DNA from 2 places in the Arthrobacter sp. TMN-50 genome. Region 2 is predicted to be linked to the other one. Evidence: riboswitches for the same ligand, from Rfam matches in the RefSeq annotation. Region 2 holds a riboswitch; the other holds the start of a gene.
The links. A riboswitch is a leader RNA that binds a small molecule or an ion and turns the genes downstream of it on or off. The one in region 2 is predicted to bind thiamine pyrophosphate.

Region 1: it holds a riboswitch for thiamine pyrophosphate, as region 2 does, so the genes downstream of both, ACX80A_RS03575 (ECF transporter S component) here and thiM (hydroxyethylthiazole kinase) in region 2, are expected to answer to the same signal.

What each region holds. Positions count from the first base shown of each region.
Region 1 is NZ_JBTNDG010000001.1:737,417-741,824, forward strand. It holds gene ACX80A_RS03565 (energy-coupling factor transporter transmembrane component T family protein) at 1-653, opposite strand, end outside; gene ACX80A_RS03570 (ABC transporter ATP-binding protein) at 650-2,143, opposite strand; gene ACX80A_RS03575 (ECF transporter S component) at 2,149-2,766, opposite strand; TPP riboswitch at 2,833-2,950, opposite strand; gene ACX80A_RS03580 (DUF4235 domain-containing protein) at 3,072-3,332, shown strand; gene mnhG (monovalent cation/H(+) antiporter subunit G) at 3,340-3,735, opposite strand; gene ACX80A_RS03590 (monovalent cation/H+ antiporter complex subunit F) at 3,739-3,999, opposite strand; gene ACX80A_RS03595 (Na+/H+ antiporter subunit E) at 3,996-4,408, opposite strand, start outside.
Region 2 is NZ_JBTNDG010000009.1:53,065-57,472, reverse strand. It holds gene thiD (bifunctional hydroxymethylpyrimidine kinase/phosphomethylpyrimidine kinase) at 1-710, opposite strand, end outside; gene thiE (thiamine phosphate synthase) at 707-1,378, opposite strand; gene thiM (hydroxyethylthiazole kinase) at 1,375-2,208, opposite strand; TPP riboswitch at 2,200-2,302, opposite strand; gene ACX80A_RS11450 (VanZ family protein) at 2,370-2,831, opposite strand; gene ACX80A_RS11445 (sugar kinase) at 3,253-4,188, opposite strand; gene eda (bifunctional 4-hydroxy-2-oxoglutarate aldolase/2-dehydro-3-deoxy-phosphogluconate aldolase) at 4,218-4,408, opposite strand, start outside.

The sequences.
Region 1 (4,408 bases), on a different contig from region 2:
CCGCGTGCCTCCATGGCGATGGCCAGCCGGGTGGCCCGGCGAATCGCCTGCACTATCAGACCGAACCCCTGCCCGAGGAAATTCCTCAGCCGGGCTACCGGATTGCCTTCAAACCCGACGCCGCGGGCGTGCCGGGCCAGCCCGAGGGTCCGCCATTCGTCCACCAGCAGCCCGACGAGGCGCAGCCCCGCCAGCGCGCCGAGCACAAACCGGTGCGGCAGCCGAAGCTTTTGCGCCAGAGCGTCGGCCAGATCCGTTGGATCGGTGGTGGTCAGCAGAAAAATTCCGGGCAGGGCGATGGCCAGCCCGCGCAACCCGATGGCGATCCCCGAGTTCACCGAGTCCTGGGTGAACAGGATCGGCCCTACCTCCAGCAGGACCGCGCCGGTCTTGTCCGCCAGCAGCGCCGTGCCGTAGGCAGCAACCATCGCGGCCAACACCAACGGCCAGGTCCGCTTCAGCAGGTGCCAGGCGCTGATGCCGAGCAGCGGCAGCAGTAGCAGTTGGCTCCCGAGGACGGCGGCGGCGCTTACCCAATCGATGCTGAGCATCACCACGATGGTTACCAGCACAGCGGCGAACAGTTTCGACAACGGGTTGGCCCGCGGAAGGAACCGTCCCGTGAGCTGGGGGGTGAGGACGTCGACGCTCACGGCGCCACCTTCAGCACGGCCTGGTGATCGGCGACCCGCAGCACACGACTCCCGAGCGCTTCGGTGAATTCCTGATCATGCGTGACGGCCAGAAGGCTGCCGCCGTTGTTGATCAGTTCGGCCAGCAGCGCCACCAGCTCCGCCCACGTATTGGCATCCTGCCCGAAGGTGGGCTCGTCCAGGACCAGGATGTCCGGGTCGGTTGCCAGCATGGTCGCCACCGAGAGTCTCCGCTTTTCGCCGCCGGATAGCGTAAACGGGTTGGCCTGTAGCAGCGAGGTCAGCCTCAGCCGTTCGGCGATGGGATCCACCCGCCGCCGGACCGCTGCCTCGTCGGTGCCCTCCAACCGCCGAGGACCAAACTCGAGCTCGTCGATCACCCGGTGGGTCAGGAACTGGTGTTCGGGTTCCTGAAAGACCGTCCCGATGCGAGTCACCAGTTGCGCCGACTTCCAGGCATGCGGATCACTGCCCGCGCCCCGGTTCAGCGCTGGAGCCGCCTCCAGCCGTCCGCCCCGCGCGGGCAACAGGCCGGCAAGGGTCAGCGCGAGCGTCGACTTTCCGCCCCCGTTGGGACCGACAATACCCAGCGATGAGCCGGCGCTGAGGGTGACGTTGACGCCGTCGAGCACGGCCGGGCCGCGTTTGGTCCGTGCTACTGCGAGCCCGCTGGCGGCGAGCAGCGCGTCCCCCGCCACGGGCTTCAGCACAGGGTGTGGGGGTTGATGGCCGGGTATCCACACTCCCGCTTCCGCCAGCCGGGCGCGGGTGGCCGGGGCGGTGAGCACAGTGCCGGGCGGCCCGTCGGCGAGGATGCCGCCGTCGGCCGCCAACACCACCACCCGGTCCACCACGTCAGCCCACACGGCCACCCGATGTTCCACCACCACTAACGTGGCGCCGGTGCGGTCCAGGACACGCACGACGGCGTCGCGCACCTCCAGTACGCCGGCCGGGTCGAGGTTGGCCGTCGGCTCATCGAGCAGCAGCAGCCCGGGCTGCATCGCCAGCACCGCCGCCAGCGCCAGGCGCTGCTTCTGCCCACCGGAGAGCGCCGTTGTCGGATGGTTCAATGGAACGTCCAGCCCGACGTCGTCCAGCGCGCGTCGGACACGTTCCCAGATCTCCGTCCGCGGGACGGCCTGGTTTTCGGCGCCGAAAGCCACCTCGTCGCCCACTCTGGCGAGCACGATTTGCGTGTCAGGGTCTTGAAGGACCAGGCCGGCGCGCCCCCGCGCTGCCTCCGGGGGTCGGCCATCAAGGGTGAGGGACCCCTGCTGTTCGCCCTGCCCCTCATCGCCCAGGACCCCCGCCAGCCCGTGCAGAAAGGTTGATTTCCCCGAGCCGGACGCACCCAGCAGTAACACCCGTTCGCCAGGCGCGACCGCCAGCTCAAGGTCACGGACTGCAGGGATCCTACGCCCGGCGTGGCGCCAACTCCAGCCCTGTGCGCTGATGCCGACGGCCTGCGTTCCGACGTGTTCGGCCATACCGGTTAGACGTCGGCCGTTCGTCCAGAGGCGAACGCGGAGAGCACTCCCGTTTTGGCCAGGGCGCGGACTGCCAACCACGAAACCAAGCCGGCAATCACTACCCCCGAGATGGCAGCGAACAGCACGTACATCAGCTGCCACTCCACTGCCCACAGTGCGTTGTAGAGGACGTTCTCGCTGATTGCCAAGGCGAGCCCGGCACCAAGACCCGCAAGCAGCGCCACACCGAGGTTCCACTTGCGGTACAGGAAAAGCAGGAAGATCAGTTCCGCGCCAATTCCCTGAATGAGCCCGGACAGCAGGGTGGTCAGCCCAAACTGGGTGCCGAGCAGCGCGGAAACGGCCGCTGCCAGCACCTCGCAGTAGATGGCGGCCCCCGGCTTCCTGATGATGAGGCCCCCGAGGACGCCTGCGATCAGCCAGCCCCCGGTGTAGAGGCCGGCCAGTGGCGGGAAGGCTGCCGTGAGGGCGGAAATGCCCGTGTAGCCAGCCGACCAGGCGAAAAATACCACTCCGACGGCAACTGCCACCACCGAGGCAACCACGATATCGACCACCCGCCATTGATACCGGGCCCGGAAGGTGGGGTTGCTGTGGGTTGGTGCTGTTGATGAAGCCATGTGAAATCCTCCTGAGGTACAGGAGGGGAGGGCATCCCTGCCCGCAGCAAATGCTACCGGCCGGGCACCCTGAGATACTCGACTCCCTTCGCCGGTACTAGCCGGATCAGGTTCGAGGGTCTGCGGTAGTCCGCACTCTCAGCGCTCGTCCACCAAAATGGACCGCGCTCCCCTGTCGTATGTTTAGCAATCTCAACTCTACACCTGTGGTGTTGGGGCTACCTGCGGGGCTGCCTGCGGAGCGCGTCGTCGTAGTCGGAGGGAAACGCTAGGCTTGGAAAAAGCCACCATAAAAAGGAGACACTGTGAATCAGCTGATGAAACTGCTGGGCGTAGCACTGAGCCTGGGCGCCGGCATCGTGGGCGCGAAGCTTGTAGATTTCGTCTGGACGAAGACCACCGGCAACGCATCGCCGAAGGACGAGGATGGCCTGGAGAACAGCCTGCGGTCGGCGATCGTCTTCGCTCTGATCTCCGGTGCTGTGCGTGCTGTCCTGCAGGTGCTGACCAACCGCACCACGCAGCGCGCCGCCAACCGGTTCGCGAAGACCCGCGACCTGACGTAGGTGGGTTCTACGTCTCGTCAGGGCGCTCGGTCGGTTTCCGGCCGGGCGCCCTTTTGTTGGCCGCCTTCTCCACCACCTCGTCCAGTTCATCCATGCTGAGCAGGTCTCGTCGCAGGTGTTTGGTGCGGTATCCCGCCCGGCCCACCATGTGGGCTGAGACGGGGACGGTCAGGAGCATGAAAATCCAGCACACCAGCAGGACCGGGATCAACACCCAGCTACGCAGTTGCAGCCCCATGGCCAGGAGGAACAGCAGTAGTCCCAGCACCTGCGGTTTGGTTGCCGCGTGCATCCGGGTGAGAAGGTCAGGGAAACGGAGCAGTCCGACGCCGGCAGCAACCGACATCAGCGCCCCACCGATCAACAGCACCGCGGTTAGGGCCTCCATCACTGTGTCAGACATGCGCTACTTCCTGTCCGTCACGAATCGGGCCACGGTGACCGAGCCGATAAACCCGATCACCGAGATTGCCACCAACAGCATGATGTTGTCGAGGTGCCGGTTGACGGCCATGTCCATGGCGAGCGCCCCGCCGATGGTGGCAAGCAGCACATCAATGGCCAGCACCCGGTCCAGGATCGACGGACCGCGGGCAATCCGGTACAAGGCACACAGGGACGCCAGGATCAGGAGTCCCGCGGCGACGGTGATGGCGACGATCATCATGTGCCGGCACCGTCCCGACGGTTCGCGTTTTCCGCGTCGAAACGCATTTCGGTCTGCAGCAGCGCTAGATCATCCCGGGTTCCCATAATTTTGATCAGCCAGGCTTCGGTGGCCCGCACATCGGCCCTGATCTTCGCCGCGTCCTCCGGCGTATTCACATCCAGGCAGTGCAGGTACAGGGTGGAAGTAGAGCGATCCACCTCCACAATCAACGATCCGGGGATCAGGGAGAGCGCGTGCCCGGTGACTGTCACCAGGAGGTCGGACTGACTCCGTAGCTGCACTGCGACCACCGCGTTGACAAGCCTCGGGCCCTGCGTGAGCGAGAGCCAAAACACTTCGAAACTCGCCACCACGAGCTTGTACAGGAACCGTCCGATGAACGGGACCGCGTATAGCACGTTGAATC
Region 2 (4,408 bases):
GCCATGACGGTGGCTACGGCGGAGGACAACGAACATCCAGTTCCGTGAGTGTTCTTTGTGGTTACCCGCGGGGAAGAGAATTCGACAACGTCTCCTCCCGTAGCACCTACGACGCTCATAGCATCGACGAGAGCGTCAGGGCTGGTTTCCCCTGCCAGATGGCCGCCCTTGACGAGCACAACGGTCCCGCAGGCCCGGGACAAGTTCCGGCCCTGTTCAATCGCTGCGAGCCAATCCGCGGCGACAGGTTCATCCAGGAGGCCCGCCAGCTCGGGAAGATTCGGGGTGACCAGATCCGCCTGGCTCACCAGCTCCCGCAGCGCGGCCTCCGCATTGGACGCCAAGAGCCTGTCCCCGCTGGTGGCGATCATGACCGGATCCAGGACCACCACCGGCGGCCGCACCCGGTCAAGCCAGTCGCGAACGACGGCAATGGTCGCCGCATCTGCGAGCATGCCGATTTTCACCGCATCGATCGCCACGTCATCACTGACCGCCTCAAGTTGCTCGGCGAGAAAGCGTGCCGGGGGTGTGTGTACGGAGCGGACGCCACGGGTGTTCTGCGCCACGAGAGAAGTGACAACGGCCATCCCGTATCCGCCCAGGGCGGCGATACTTTTCAGGTCTGCCTGAATCCCAGCCCCTCCGGTCGGATCTGTCCCGGCAATGCTGAGGACCCGCGGAATACTGCGTAGATCGCGACTCTTCACCGGCGCCACTCCGCCCTCAGGTCTTCGGCCGCTGCCTGTGGATCGATGGCGGTGCAGACCGCAGACACGACGGCCATTCCGGCAGCGCCCGCATCCCGCAGCGGACGCGCGTCGGCACGGCTGATGCCGCCAATCGCGACGCAGGGCAGGGTGCTTGACTCAATGAGGGCTCTGAAACCGTCAACGCCCAGCGGCCGGGGATGATTCGCCTTCGTGGCAGTGGCGTGAATGGCCCCAACCCCCAGATAGTCCACCGTCCCTTCAGGCAGGCGGTGCGCCGTCTGGATCTCCGGTCCAGTTGCCGCGCTCAATCCAACAATGGCTTCCGGCCCTACGAGGGTGCGAACCAGCTCCGCGGGCAGGTCGGACTGGCCAACATGCACTCCGGCCACCCGTGCCCCTGCCGCCCGCGCCGCAAGAAAGATGTCCACCCGGTCATCGACCAGCACCGGGACCACGTTTCCTACAGAGTCCGCGACCGCCATCAGCAGGTGCAGCAAATCCCGGGATGACGCCTCCTTGTCTCGCACCTGAACCACCGTTGCTCCACCCGCCACCGCTGCGGCAGCCACAGCGGTTACCGTTCGCGGAACGCACTGGCTGGTATCGGTTACCAGGTAAAGCGGGAGGCGCTGCCTAAAATCTGGCCTGGTATTCGGCTGGTTCACCGGATGCCGTCCGGCGTGGCTGCATGGCGGAGGTTCAATGCGGTAACGACGTCGTCGGGAGTGACGCCCGCCAATCGGTCAACGAACCCGACTGCAAAACTTCCCGGCCCGTGCGCTCCCCTAGCTGCCTGCTCCGCTGCAACGGTGTAGACGGCTGTTGCCGCCGTGGCCGCGAGCAGAGGATCATCGGTCAGGGAAGCGAAGGCGGCCATGACTGCGCCGAGGGCGCACCCACCACCTGTCACCTGGGTCAGCAACGGGTGTCCGTTCGCCACGGTGACGGCTTCGCCGTCGGGACCCGTGATCAGGTCCACTGCACCTGACACTGCCACCGTTGCGGAGAACGCGGCAGCAAGATGCTTTGCGGCCTCCGCGGCTGCCACGGGACTCTCCGTCGAATCCACCCCTCTGCCTCCAGCACCTGCCCCGGCCAGAGCCAGGATTTCCGAAGCATTGCCGCGGATGATGCTCGGTCGACGCTCAACAAGTTGACGCGCCAGCGCGGTGCGGACCGTCAGGGACCCAATGGCCACCGGATCCAAAACCCATGGAATCCCGGCGTCACTGGCCGCAGAAACGGCCTCAACCATCGCGGCCCGCTGCTCCTCCCGGGGAGTCCCCAGATTAATCAGGAGTCCGGAAGCCACGGACGTGAACTGTCCCGCTTCCGAGGGGATATCCACCATTGCGGGGGCCGCACCGACGGCCAGCAAAACATTCGCCGTGAAATTTGTGACGACAGCGTTGGTAATACACTGCACAAGCGGTCTCTGGACCCTCAAAGCGTCAACGAGCACGGCACAGTCAAACGATGTATAGCGAATAGCCATCCGCGACATCCCTTCGCTAGTTCGAACTAGATCAGGTTCAACGGGTGTGAATTCTCAGCTGCACCGTTGGCGGTCAGCACCCCGTGTCACTACCACCACCCTAGAGGACGTAAGCACGGCGGGCGGAAAGAGGACATTACACGGCCTCTTTTGGATCGAGGCTATTCGCCTGTTCGGCGCCTGCGACGGGTCTCCAAGGCGCCAATTCCAGCCGCCAGTAGCGTGCCGATAGCGGCACCTAGGGTATTCATGAACCAGTCGTTCGTGTCGCAGGTGCGGCCAAGGCTCGGCGTGAGCGCCTGAATAATCTCGATAAGGGCTGACAGGCCTGAGACTGCGAAGAGCACCGGCAGTGGGCGCCGCCATCCAAGAGCTGCAAACAGTGTCAGCGGAAGCAACATCGCGACGTTGGCCAGGGGTTCAATCCCTTGGAACGGTCCCGAGAAGTGGACCAGGCAAAAGGTGGTGGGCTGGCTGGTCGACGGGGTGACGGTCAGCGCGAGAGCACCGATCAGGCCAATACACGCAAGGACCAGAAGCGCACGGGACTTCCCAAACCGGTGGAGCAGCCATCCGAGGAAAGCGCTCGCGGCGACTGCACTCCACAAGAAAATAGGTGCCACTGATGAATGCTGTGCAAGGAAAGAGCTGATCACCGCAGACTCCTTCGCCTAGGGAAAGACAGCGCCCCGGATCGAAAGCCTGGGGTGTATCCCACGAGTGTAGAGGCTAAGTCCTTGCCAGCTGTGGACACGGCACGCCCACCGAGTGTCCCGGGCGGCAACCTCGCCAATACATGACACGAGAATGCTCAGGGTACCGAGAATGCTGACAAGAATGTTCTCGACTCAGTTGACTCGTGGTTTGAGTACAAGAGATAGGCGCACCATCAACGTGGGTACCGGGACGTAGATGAGCACGCTGGCCAGGAACACCTGGTTGATGGCGAGGGACGTGGTCGCCACTAAACCGTCGAGCGCGGCGTTGAGAACGTCCGCCCGGCCCAGGCCCAGGCGACGTGCCCTCTTGCGTGGTCCAGTCGTCTCAGCGAATTACGGGTTCGGGCACTTCAAGCAATGCGAGCTCCGATCGCCGGGGCAGCCCTTCCCAATCACCGGGCACCAGACAAGCAAATGCGCCCGTCCGGACCGCTGTCAGCAAACGCTGCGGAACGGTTTTGCCGGCGAGAAGTTCCCCGAGGTAACCCCCTACGAATGCGTCCCCCGCACCCACGGTGTCAACAGCCTCGATTGCGATGGCGGGTTGATGGTACCTCTCCTCGTCGACCAGGGCGACGCAACCTGAAGCCCCCAGCTTGATTACTGCCTCAGTCGGACCGAGCGCCACCAGCCGTTTGGCGAGGAGGGTCGGACTGTCGGCTTCGCCCACTGCGATCGCGGCCTCGTCATCACCGGCGAAGACAATGTCGCATTGGGGAATGAGCTCAAGATAGGCCTTGCGGGCAGCTTGCGCTGACCAAAGCGAGGAGCGGTAGTTGAGGTCGAACGAGATCGCGAGCCCAGCAACTTTAGCGCACTCAATGGCATATCTGACGGCGTCGGCTGCGGAGTCCGACAATGCCGGTGTAATGCCGGTGAAGTGCAACAGCTGTGCCCGGGGAAACAGGTCGCAGGGGATGTCGCCCCTGCCCAGATGTGACCCGGCACTGTCACCGCGATAGTAGGACACCCGAATGGAGTTCGGGGTTCGCCGCTCCTTGATCATGAGGCCAGTCGACGCGGAAGGGTCACTGATACACAGAGCGTTGACCCCCTCGGCGAGGAGTTCACGCTGAATCAGTTGTCCGAAACTGTCATCACCGATCCGGCCGATCCAGGTGGCCGGTGCACCCAACCGCTTCAACGCAACGGCAACATTGCTCTCGGCGCCGCCGATGCCTATGGTGAGGGACCCCGCGTGGGAGAGTGGCCCAACACCCTCCGTTTTCAGCAGCGCCATCGTCTCACCGAGGGTGATCACGCCTAGTGGTCGTCCTTCACTGGGTGGAATCACTGGTTCACCCCAGGCTTGGCAGAACGGGCCACCTGGACGGACTCTGCGGCCAGTGTCTGAATCAGAGCGAAATCCCCGGTCCGAATGGCCTGACGTGGGACCATCCAACTACCGCCTACCGCACTGACGTTGGGCAGGCTAAGGTAGCTGGCAAGATTGCTCAGATCGATGCCGCCCGTCGGGACTA